Regions from separate parts of the Cobetia sp. 5-11-6-3 genome, predicted to be linked through region 1. Evidence: predicted binding sites of a transcription regulator. Region 1 holds the regulator's gene; the other holds the start of a gene.
What was found. The regulator FNR, encoded in region 1, switches genes on or off when oxygen is low (the NO sensors DNR and NnrR bind a similar motif). The targets are predictions, from matches to a motif close to TTGATNTANATCAA.

Region 2: a site for FNR is predicted at 3,683-3,696, ahead of adhP (alcohol dehydrogenase AdhP). Genes of this name have one in related genera too.

What each region holds. Positions count from the first base shown of each region.
Region 1 covers NZ_BLWJ01000002.1:115,681-121,413, forward strand. Annotated here, with positions in the region: gene HXS66_RS04430 (fatty acid cis/trans isomerase) at 1-1,071, shown strand, start outside; gene fnr (fumarate/nitrate reduction transcriptional regulator Fnr) at 1,169-1,918, opposite strand; gene HXS66_RS04440 (hypothetical protein) at 2,275-2,553, opposite strand; gene HXS66_RS04445 (cbb3-type cytochrome c oxidase subunit II) at 2,550-3,209, opposite strand; gene HXS66_RS04450 (cbb3-type cytochrome c oxidase subunit I) at 3,206-4,645, opposite strand; gene HXS66_RS04455 (alpha/beta family hydrolase) at 4,796-5,626, shown strand.
Region 2 covers NZ_BLWJ01000002.1:360,867-366,599, forward strand. Annotated here, with positions in the region: gene HXS66_RS05425 (Nramp family divalent metal transporter) at 1-771, shown strand, start outside; gene HXS66_RS05430 (response regulator transcription factor) at 822-1,622, opposite strand; gene HXS66_RS05435 (aldehyde dehydrogenase family protein) at 2,062-3,582, shown strand; gene adhP (alcohol dehydrogenase AdhP) at 3,853-4,881, shown strand; gene HXS66_RS05445 (pyridoxamine 5'-phosphate oxidase family protein) at 5,079-5,570, opposite strand.

The sequences.
Region 1 (5,733 bases):
ATCAAGTTCGAGCGCAAGCAGCAGGCCTATCTGCAGGCCAAGCAAAAGCTGATGATGCAGGCCTACGAGGACGGCAATCTGCGTCTGGACATGCAGCTGTTGTGGGACGGCAGCGGCTGGCAAGGTGGCGAGGGTGGCGATCACAACCCCAATGCCGCCCTGACGGTCTATCGTCACTTCGACAATGCCGCCGTGATGAAAGGGCTGGTCGGCAATGTGCCCAAGACGGCCTGGGTGATCGATTACCCGATGCTTGAGCGCATCCATTACCTGCTGGTGGCCGGCTTCGATGTCTATGGCAACCTCGGCCACCAGCTGACCACGCGCCTGTACATGGACTTCCTGCGCATGGAAGGCGAGAACAACCTGCTGGCGCTTCTGCCTGCCGGCGAGCGTCAGGCAGTGCATGACAGCTGGTATCAGGATGTGGATTCTGGGCTGGAAAAGCTGCTGTTCAAGAAGCCGCCCCAGTTTGATGCCCCGAGCGATATCGTCTGGACACCGGGAGAGCTTTCCTCACCGGATAAGGCGCGCATTGGGTTGATGCGTCGCCTGCGCGAGCGCCTGGCGCCGGAACTTGTCCACGAGCGTAGCCTGGAGACGCTGGAGGATGATGCCGTGCGCCGCGAATTGAAGGCCTTGAGCGAGGTGAGTGGTCTGGCGGCCAGCCTGCTGCCGGAAGTCACCATCATTGCGCTGGAACGGGAGGGAAGCGAGCACCCACAGTTGTTCAGCGTGCTGCGCAACTCGGCTCATGCCAACATCACCAGCCTGTTCGACGAGGAAGCCAATCGGCGTCCTGAGCGCGATACGCTGGATGTGCTGCGCGGCGTGGCCGGGGATTATCCGAATGCCTTCTGGCATCTGACACCCGAGTCGCTGCAGGGATTGGCACGGCGGGTCGCCGTGCTCAAGGATGAGGCGGACTATCGACAGCTGATGGCCGATATCGGAGTGCGGCGCACCGACCCACGCTTCTGGCAGTTCTCGGACAGCGTGCTGCGTGCCAATTATGCGGATCGTCCCGTCGAGGCCGGGTTGCTAGATTACAACCGTCTGCAGAATCGCTGAGCGTCTCCGAGCCGCCTGGCACTGTCTGGAACACACGAAGGCCCGCCACATGAGGATGTGGCGGGCCTTCGTGGTGAGAGAGATGGCATCACGGGGGTCAGCGACCGCCCTGACACTCTCCTTCTGCCAGCTCTATCAGGCCATCCAGGTGCAGGATATGGACCTCGCGCGCCTGGATATCCACCAGCCCCTGAGCCTGGAAACGCGTCAGGATACGGCTGATGGTTTCCACGGCCAGTCCCAGGTAATTGCCGATGTCGGCGCGGGACATGGAAAGACGGAAACTGTATGGCGAATAGCCGCGGCGACGGAAGCGCTGAGAGAGGTTGACCAGGAAGCTGGCCAGGCGCTCATCTGCCGTCTTGCGCGACAGCAGCATCATCATCCGACGATCCTCATGCAGCTCCTTGCTCAGGCTCTTGAACAGCTGGGTGCGCAGTTCCGGCAGTTGGGCGGAAAGCGCATCGAGGCGATCGAAGGGAATCTCGCACACGGTCGTGGTCTCGAGTGCCACGGCGCTGCCGGGGTAGGCATTGCTGTCGATGGCATCCAGTCCAGCCAGCTCGCTGGGCAGGAAGAAACCGGTGAGCTGCTCCGTGCCACTGTTCTCGGTGTTGATCTGTTTCAGGCTGCCCGAGCGCACCGTGAAGACGCAGTCGAAGGGCTCGCCCTGGGTGAAGAGAACCTCGCCCTTTCTGAGCGGCGCGCGGCGCCGAATGATGGAGTCGAACTGGTCGATGGCTTCCATGTTCAGTGCCAGCGGCAGACACAGTGAGCTGAGCGAGCAGGTCTGACAGCGTGCTTCATGCGCACGCAATCGATGGGATGCCGTTGTCTGGGCCGTCATGGTGACTCTCCTGGGGCATTACGCCGAAACTCGTGGGGGGCGGGTTTCGGGTGGGGGTGTCCGGGTGCGACACCTGGTACAGGGCGATTCCATGGTCCTGTACGGAGAGGCAGCATCCTCATGGACTGAGTCGCTGCTGCCTGTCGGTGCTGTCCGTCAATGATACCTGTCAGGCGCACTTCCCAGAACGGGTTCCCGTCCTGTGGGGCGGGATGTGAAGTGCTCCGTGAATCGCGCGCATTATATTAGATAATTCTGATTGTGTCGTGATGTCCTGCATGACTCTAGACGCAGAACCTCCCGAAGGGGCAGGTTGCGACGCCCTGCCTCATCCGACTCGGGAGAGCCAGGTGACATCATCCACTCAAGGACATGACGATCTGCCCCATGCTGACCAGCAGCGTGAGCAGAAACAGCAGACTCCAGACCAGCGGCAGCGGCCTGTCCGGCTGAGGGGTGCCGTCAATGCGGTGTTCGTCGCCTGGCCCATCTCCCTGCAGGTCATCATCGGGTGAGGTGCTGCGCGAGCGAAGCCCGACAAGCAACAGCGTGCAGAAGGCCAGGCTGCCCAGCGTGAGCATGCTGATCCATGCCTGCCAGAACAGTGGCAGATCGACGTTTGCCAGCAGGTTCATGGTGCAGCTCCTGTCGTCAGTGTCAGTGTGGCGAGTGTCTCCCCTGTCGGGTCGGGTGCTGTCGCGGATGAGTGCCGAAGGGGATCCGTCTGTTGAAGATAGGCCAGCAGAGCGGTCGCCTCGGCCTTGCCGCGTACCCGGGCGGGCGCCGCGAGGATCTCGTCGTCTCGGTAGGGCACGCCAAGCGCCTGCAGGGCCCGCATTCGCTCGGCGACACCCTCGCCGCTCAGGGCGTGCTCGAACAGCCAGGGGTAGGCCGGCATGCTGGAATCCGCCACCTTGTGGCGCGGCGAGTACAGGTGCAGGCGTTGCCAGGCCTCATCATGTTCCGCCGGGAGGCGGCTCAGGTCAGGGCCTTGACGAGCGTTGCCCCACAGGGCCGGTCGCTCCATGAGGTGGCGGGAGGCGGCGTCCCGGCTTGCATGGCGTGCCTGGTCTCCCGGCAGATCCCGCACCATTCGGGTATGGCATTGTTGGCAGCCTTCCCGCAGGTAAAGGCGCTGTCCCTCCAGCGCCAGCGTATCCAGCGGTGTCACTTCTTGCCCTGCCTCCTGAAACCCCAGAGGCAGCAACTGGGCCAGCGCGCCGACACTTGCCGCCATCACGCAGAGCGCGGCCATCAGGCCCGGATGCCGTTCGAGCAGTACGTGTCTCATGCCGGTGTCCTCCCCCGAGCGTGTGAATCCCCGATGTGGTGATGAGCGCGCTGGGTAGAGGAGCGCGTGATGGGACGGCGGGAGGCGCGCAGGAGATACGCTGCCATCAGCAGCAGGCCGAGTGCCCAGCAACTCAGCCCCACCAGCGTCATCAGCATCGGCGGGCGAGCCACCGCCAGGACGTCGGCGAGGGAGTGCAGCGGTTGTCCCTCTGCGTCTACGGCATGCCACAGGCTGCCCTGCAGCAGGGTGGTGGTCCAGCTGGCAGCGATGCAGAGCAACATGCCGGCGATGGCCAGCCAGGCGTGGGTCATGATCAGCGCCGAGGGTGCTTCAGGCAGCCGCAGACGGTAGAGCATGAGCACGCTGACCAGACCGATGACGCCCAGTGTGCCGGCCGGCGAGAGGCTGCCGGCGGCGCTGAAGGTCATGTCGTTGAGCGGGGCGATGGACAGTGCCACATGCTCCATCACGCTGATGGCCAGAAAGAGCAGGGCCGCGCCGAGCAGGCAGGTCTGAGGATGATGGCGCAGGGAGGGCCAGTCCGCCTTGAGGGTCAGCAGGCCGTTGAGAGGAATGGCCAGTCCCGGCGCCAGCAGCAGGAGCCCCATCGCCATTCCCAGCGCCTGGCTCCACTGGGGCAGGGCACTGGCGTGCAGCAGCACCGCACCGCTCCAGGGCAGCAGCAATACCAGCAGCCAGAAGCTGATGATGGCCAGACGGTGAGAGTGAAGGGGCTGGCGGGTCAGTCCCGAGAGTGCCTGATACGCCATGGCAATGAAGCCCAGTGCCAGCATGCCGCCGGGCAGCATTCCCTTCTGCCAGCTCTGCAGCAGCGCGTCCAGACTGCCTGAGAACATGGGCAACGATGTCAGCGGGCCCAGGGGCACCGCCAGTGACAGCAGGGTATGCTGCATCAGTATCATCACCAGACAGCCAATGAAGCACCAGCCAGCCACGGGCAGGCGCGCTGTCGGTCCTGCCTTCCAGTTGACATGGAAGAGCCACGCGACCGCGATCCACACTGCCAGCATCAACAGGTTGAGTGGCCAGGGATATTCGGATTGGCCATGCCCCGACGCGAAGCCCGCGGCAATCGATATGCTGCCAAGCACGAGAATCGTCTGCCAGGCCCGCAGCGTGAACCGCTGGAGACGCCGCTGGCCCGGCCGGGCTTGCGTGTCATGATTGGCCAGTGAATACAGGCTGGCAATCAATGCCGAGCCGCCCAGGCCGAAGAGCAGCAGATGCTGTTGCACAATGGCGAGACGGCCATGGCTCAGCCAGGCGATGGGCGGGGCCAGGGATGGCCACAACTGCACGGCGGTCAGCCATGCCGCCAGCAATAGACTGACGGCGCCTGAAAGAATGGCCGTCGTGCCAAATTGGCGAATCACCTCGTGAGAGGCGCCTGCTCCATCAGGTGCTGTGCCCATGTCATGACCTCATCATGCAGTGAACAGCGATGTGCTCTCCTGAAGAGAGCACGACTCACGAGACGATTCAGCATTCATTTCAGCTACCAGGGAGGACACTGAGTGTCTCTTGTCACTTCATCATCGGACGAAGATCGGGATGCGTCCAATGTGGCGGCCGTTCCCACCCCCTACGCCGAGGAAGGTTTCAAGGTCGCTTCCTTTGACGCCATCGCCGATGAGCTGGAAAAGCGTCTGGAGCTGTCAGAGGAGGCGTTGGCGGCGCGCGGTCCCTGGCGAGGCTGGGTGGCCTCGTTCGGTCCGCTGGAGATTCATGGCAGCCCTCGGCAGGTGATTCTGCTGCATGCCCATGGGGCGGGCGCCGGACGCGAGACCGATTTCCATCAGCAGTTCGGCAAGGCCTGTGCACACCAGGGGGCGGCATGGCTGGGATTCGACTTCGCCTACCTCGTCAAGATGCGCTGCGAGGCACGCCGTCGTCCGCCGCCGCGGCTGCCCGGGCTGATCGAGGAGATGACGCGCTGGCATGAGGCGCTGGCCGCCAGTCTTGCCGCCAGGGCGTCTCTGGCGACATGCCCGGTATTGCTTGGTGGCAAGTCCATGGGGAGTCGCGTGGCCTCGCATGTGATGCAGGAGCTGGAGGGGCGAGGCATGCCAGCCCCCTCATCAGGCCCACGTCGAATATCGCCCCTGGGCTGGTATGCGCTGGGCTATCCCTTTCACCCGACCGGCAAGCCGGACACGCTGCGAACCGAGCATCTGGCGGCAATTGATGCGCCGGGCCTGATCTGCCAGGGCACGCGAGATCCCTTTGGTCATTGCGAGGAAGTCGAAGGTTACGGATTGCCATGCACCATCAGCCTGCATTGGCTGGAGGATGGCGAGCATGATTTCAAGCCTCGCAAGGCGAGCGGCAAGACGCGTGAGGGACTGATTCGCTCAGCGGTGGCAGCGATCCTTGCACACCCTGCGTTGCGCTGATGGGTGTCAATCCATGAGCGACACGAATTTTCTCCCTCGTGGCATCCTGATGTCAGAATGTTGACACAATGCTGATGGTTGCTGGGCTACAGGTGAGTGGTGCTGGG
Region 2 (5,733 bases), 250 kb from region 1:
ATGATTCTGGCGGTGTCGGCGGGCTTCCTGCTCGAGATCATCCTCAGTCGTCCGCCGGTGGAGCCGATCATCTACGGCCTGCTGACACCAGGTTTCCCGGATAGCCATGCCATCTTCCTGGCGGCGGGTATCCTGGGTGCCACCGTGATGCCGCATGTCATCTACCTGCATTCCGCGCTGTCCCAGAACCGCATCCGGGTGCGTGACAGCGGTCAGCGTCGTCGCGTGATGGGTTACTACCGTCTCGATGTGATCATTGGCATGGCGCTGGCGGGGCTGATCAACATGGCGATGCTGGTGCTGGCCGCCAAGGTCTTCCATGGCAATGGTGAGACCGGCGTGGCTTCCATCACCGAGAGCTACAAGCTGCTGTCGCCGCTGATGGGCCAGAATGCCGCGAGCCTGATCTTCGGCTTCACGCTGCTGCTGGCGGGGCTGTCCTCGTCCATCGTCGGCACCCTGTCCGGGCAGGTGGTGATGCAGGGCTTCGTCAACTTCCGCATTCCGCTGTGGCTGCGCCGCGTGATCACCATGGCACCGGCCATCGCCATCATCCTGATGGGGCTGCCGGAGCAGCAGGTGCTGGTCGCAAGCCAGGTGGTACTCAGCTTCGGGATTCCCTTCGCGCTGGTGCCGCTGCTGATGTTCACCGCCAATCGCCGCCTGATGGGGGACCTGGTCAATCGTCACTGGGTGACGGCCATCGGCATGCTGGTGGCAGCGGTCATCATCCTGCTCAATGGCTATGTGCTGGTCGGGGAGCTGATGTAGGGCGAGTCACTCTGTCCCGACACCTGATGGGCAACGCCCCGGTTCGCGCCTCATTCGTGAGCGTTGGACCGGGGCGTTTCGCGTCGTGGGGCGGCAGAGGTCTCACTCGGGCCTGACACGGCAGGCAGGGCGTGGCTGGCCAGCAGGATCGCCTGCACCCGGCTGGCGACCCCCAGCTTGTGCAGGATGGCGGAGACATGCGACTTGATGGTGGTCTCCGCCACGCCCAGCTGCCAGGCGATCATCTTGTTGGACTCGCCCAGCACCATGCGCTCCAGCACGCCGCGCTGCTTGGTGGTGAGGGTCTGCCAGCGCCGCGCGAATTCAGCATCGCTGAGGCTCGGCGCCAGTTGGGGCGCTGGCGGTGGCACTGGTACCGATGATGCTGGTGCCGATGATGCAGATGATGCTGAGAGCGGCGCTGGACGCGGCGCAGCGCGCATCAACTGGGCAGGCACGTAGACCTCCCCGGCCAGCATGCGTGCGAGGGCATCGCGCAGGGTCTGCGCCGAACTCGACTTGGACAGATACCCCACCGCACCGAGCGCCAATGCCTCGAGTACCGTCTCGCGCGCCTCGTGGGCGGAGAGAATCGCCACCGGCAGCCAGTCTGCCTCCTCGCGCAGGCGCGCCAGGCCTTCCAGGCCGTGGCTGTCGGGCAGGTCGAGATCCAGCAGCAGCAGGTCGAGGCTGTCAGCATGATGAGCGATCACGCTGAGCGCTTCCTCGAGACTGGCGGCCTGCAGCAGCTCGTATTCTGGCGTAGAGCCGTCAGCGACGGCCAGATTCAGGGTACGACTGATGGCATCACGGAACAGCGGATGGTCATCCGCGATCAGCAGACGGTACATGAAGGCTCCTGGCCGGTCGTTGGCGGGCGATGTTCTGGTCATGACGTTCCAGGCCATGGCTTTCCTGATCATGACCTTGCTGACAATAGCTACCCTGAGCATAACGTCATGGCGTGGTGTCGTGCCTTGCGGCCTTCGCGGTATGGCCTGCCTTTCCTTTCTTCCTCTGTCTTCCTGTCCCATCTTTCTTGCCTGCCGGGTCTCTCCCTTTTCTCCTCCCAAGGGATGAGACGGTTTCCGCCCATGGGCGCATGTCGCGAATGCCACAAGTGAACAAGACTGTGAGGGTCGCCTGATCAAGCAGTTCTTGATGCAGTCATTGATGCAGTCATTGACGGTCAGGCGAGGGACAGGAGCGCCATCTCCTGTCCACGTGACTTACAACAACAGGTCGTCGATCACGAGCGCCACTCGTGAATCCGACCCACAGGAGTTCGCCATGATCTACGCCTCCCCGGGCAGCGCCGACGCGCTGGTCACGTTCAAGGACACCTACGGCAATTACATCGGCGGGCGTTTCGTCGAGCCGGTGAAGGGGGAATATTTCGACAATGTCAGCCCGGTGACGGGCGAGGTGTTCTGCCGTATCCCGCGATCGAGTGCGGAAGATATCGATCTCGCGCTGGACGCCGCCCACAAGGCAGCCCCCGCCTGGGGCAAGACCTCGGTGCAGGAGCGCTCCAACATCCTGCTCAGGATCGCGGATCGCATCGAGCAGAATCTCGAGATGCTGGCGGTCGCCGAGACCTGGGACAACGGCAAGGCGGTGCGCGAGACGCTGAACGCCGATATCCCGCTGGCGGCGGATCACTTCCGCTACTTCGCCGGTTGCCTGCGCTCCCAGGAGGGCACCGCGGCGGACATCGATGCCAATACCGTCTCCTATCACTTCCACGAGCCGCTGGGGGTGGTGGGGCAGATCATCCCGTGGAACTTCCCGATCCTGATGGCGGCCTGGAAGCTGGGCCCGGCGCTGGCGGCCGGCAACTGCGTGGTGCTCAAGCCGGCGGAGCAGACCCCGGCCTCGATCCTGGTGCTGGCGGAACTGATCAATGACCTGCTGCCGGCAGGGGTGCTCAACATCGTCAACGGCTACGGCGCCGAGGCGGGACAGGCGCTGGCGACCAGCAAGCGCATCGCCAAGATCGCCTTCACCGGTTCCACCCCCGTGGGCTCGCACATCCTCAAGTGCGCCGCGGAGACCATCATTCCCTCCACGGTGGAGCTGGGCGGCAAGTCCCCCAACATCTACTTCGCCGACATCATGAATGCCGAGCCCGAGTTCATCGACAAGGCTGCCGAAGGGCTGGTGCTGGCGTTCTTCAATCAGGGCGAGGTGTGCACCTGCCCGTCACGCGCTCTGATCCAGGAAAGCATCTACGACGACTTCATGGCCCGGGTGATGGAGCGCGTGAAGACCATCAAGCGCGGCAATCCGCTGGATACCGACGTGCAGGTCGGCGCCCAGGCCTCCCGCGAGCAGTTCGACAAGATCATGTCCTACATGGATATCGCCCGTGAGGAGGGGGCCGAGGTGCTCACCGGCGGCAGCAGCGAGCAGCTGGAGAACGAGCTGGCCAACGGCTATTACATCCAGCCGACCCTGCTGAAGGGCCACAACGCGATGCGTGTCTTCCAGGAGGAGATCTTCGGGCCGGTGGTCGCCGTCACCACCTTCCGTGACGAGGCAGAGGCGCTGGCCATCGCCAATGACACCGAATTCGGTCTCGGCGCCGGTGTCTGGAGTCGCGACATGAATGTCGCCTTCCGCATGGGGCGCGGTATCCAGGCCGGTCGCGTGTGGACCAACTGCTACCACCAGTATCCCGCCCATGCCGCCTTCGGTGGCTACAAGAAATCCGGTGTCGGTCGCGAGACCCACAAGATGGCACTGGAACACTACCAGCAGACCAAGAACCTGCTGGTCAGCTACGACATCAATCCACTCGGCTTCTTCTAGGCCTGACCGTCAGCGCCACCGAGGCTAGTGGCGCTGAATCCACCTCCCGCGATGCCTCCTCGAGGAATTCCTCTCGATGCCCGCGCCAGATCCGACTTGCTTGATCTGGCGCAGGGCAGGGAGCACCGCGTCTGGTTTCAATGAAGAGGCAGGTCCGGGGCGTGCGCGAACACTGGCCCTCGCTCACGACCGGACGGGATCGCACTCTCCGCCTGATCTCTGGCTCGCCTTTCCAAGGTTCGTCTTTCGACAATGAATGAGGAGTCCATCATGGATAACAGCATGAAAGCCGCCGTGGTACGTGAATTCGGTGCACCGCTGGTGATCGAGGAAGTCGCGGTACCGCGACCGGGGCGTGGCGAGATTCTGGTCGAGGTCGCCGCCTCCGGGGTCTGTCACACCGACCTGCACGCCGCGCATGGCGACTGGCCGGTGAAGCCCAACCCGCCGTTCATTCCCGGCCATGAGGGCGTCGGCACCATCGCGGCGGTGGGCGAGGGTGTGACCCACGTCAAGGAAGGCGACCGGGTCGGGGTGCCCTGGCTCTACTCGGCCTGTGGCCATTGCGAGCACTGCCTAGGCGGTTGGGAGACGCTGTGCGAGAGCCAGCAGAACACCGGCTATTCGGTGAATGGCGGCTTTGCCCAGTACACGCTGGCGGATGCCGGCTACGTGGGGCGTCTGCCGGACAGCGTGGGCTTCGTGGAGATCGCGCCGGTGCTGTGCGCCGGGGTCACGGTCTACAAGGGGCTCAAGATGACCGACACTCGCCCCGGTCAGTGGGTGGTGATCTCGGGGATCGGCGGGTTGGGTCACATGGCGGTGCAGTACGCCCGCGCCATGGGCCTGAACGTGGCGGCGGTGGATGTCGATGATGCCAAGCTGGATCTGGCCCGCCGTCTGGGGGCCACCGTGACCGTGAATGCCATGAAGGAAGATCCGGCAGCCGTCATCAAGCGCGAGATCGGCGGCGCGCACGGCGCACTGGTGACGGCGGTATCGCCCAAGGCCTTCGATCAGGCCCAGAACATGCTGCGCCGTGGCGGTACCCTGGTGCTCAACGGCCTGCCGCCGGGTGACTTCCCGCTGCCGATCTTCTCCACGGTGCTCAACGGCATCACGGTGCGTGGCTCCATCGTCGGCACGCGTCAGGACCTGCAGGAGGCGCTGGACTTCGCCGCGGAAGGCAAGGTCGCGGCCACCGTGCAGACCGGCAGGCTCGAGGATATCAATGACATCTTCGGGCGCATGATCGACGGCAAAATCGAGGGGCGCATCGTGCTCGACATGAAGTCTTGAGGCGTTCGCTGTCCTGAACTTGAACTCTCTCCACCGACGACAGGTCTGCAGGATTCGGCAGGATTCGGCAGGCGGCAGGAGACCAGACACGACAACGCCAGCCCTTGGGCTGGCGTTGTCGTGTCTGGCATGGCCGTGTGCGTCAACTCTCACGCGGGCACTTCAACGAGCTCTCCATGACGAGCTCGGGCTTCTGCTCATACCGTGCCGAATTTCTCGTTCTCGCCCATGTCCGGGGTGTGGTCCTTGTCGAGGTTGGCGCGCGCAATCTCATAGAGTTGATACGCCTTGCTCTCCTTGGCCTTCCAGTGCTCACCGGATTGCACCTTGACCTCTAGCAGAGTGACATCGGGGTCATCCTTGCCTTCCGGGAACCAGGCGGCCACGAACGGATTCCAGAACTTGTCGATCAGGCCCTGATCGCGGTGCAGATTGGCATGACCGCTCAGCGACACATAGACGCCATCATCCTGATCGGAAAAGCTCAGGCAGACCTCGCTGTCCTTCTTTGCTTCAAACACCTTCTCGGCACTGGCTCGCGTGAAGAACCACAGGGTGCCGTCGTAGTCATCCTGTACCAGATGCATCGGGCGGGCATGTGGCATGCCGTCACCCTGCGTCACCAACATGCCGACCTTCACATCCTTGATCAGCTTCCAGATCTTCTGCTTGTGCTCCGGGCTCGACATCGTGTGTCACTCCTTTGCCTCATGCGAATGAAAATCCGACTGGCTAGCCGTTGATCAAGACCTTGGAGCGACACCCCACAACTTCAAGGGATGATGGTGAAGCTTTCGCTTTATGAGTCAGCACTTGATGAATCAGCGCTTGATGAGTCAGGGCTTGATGAGT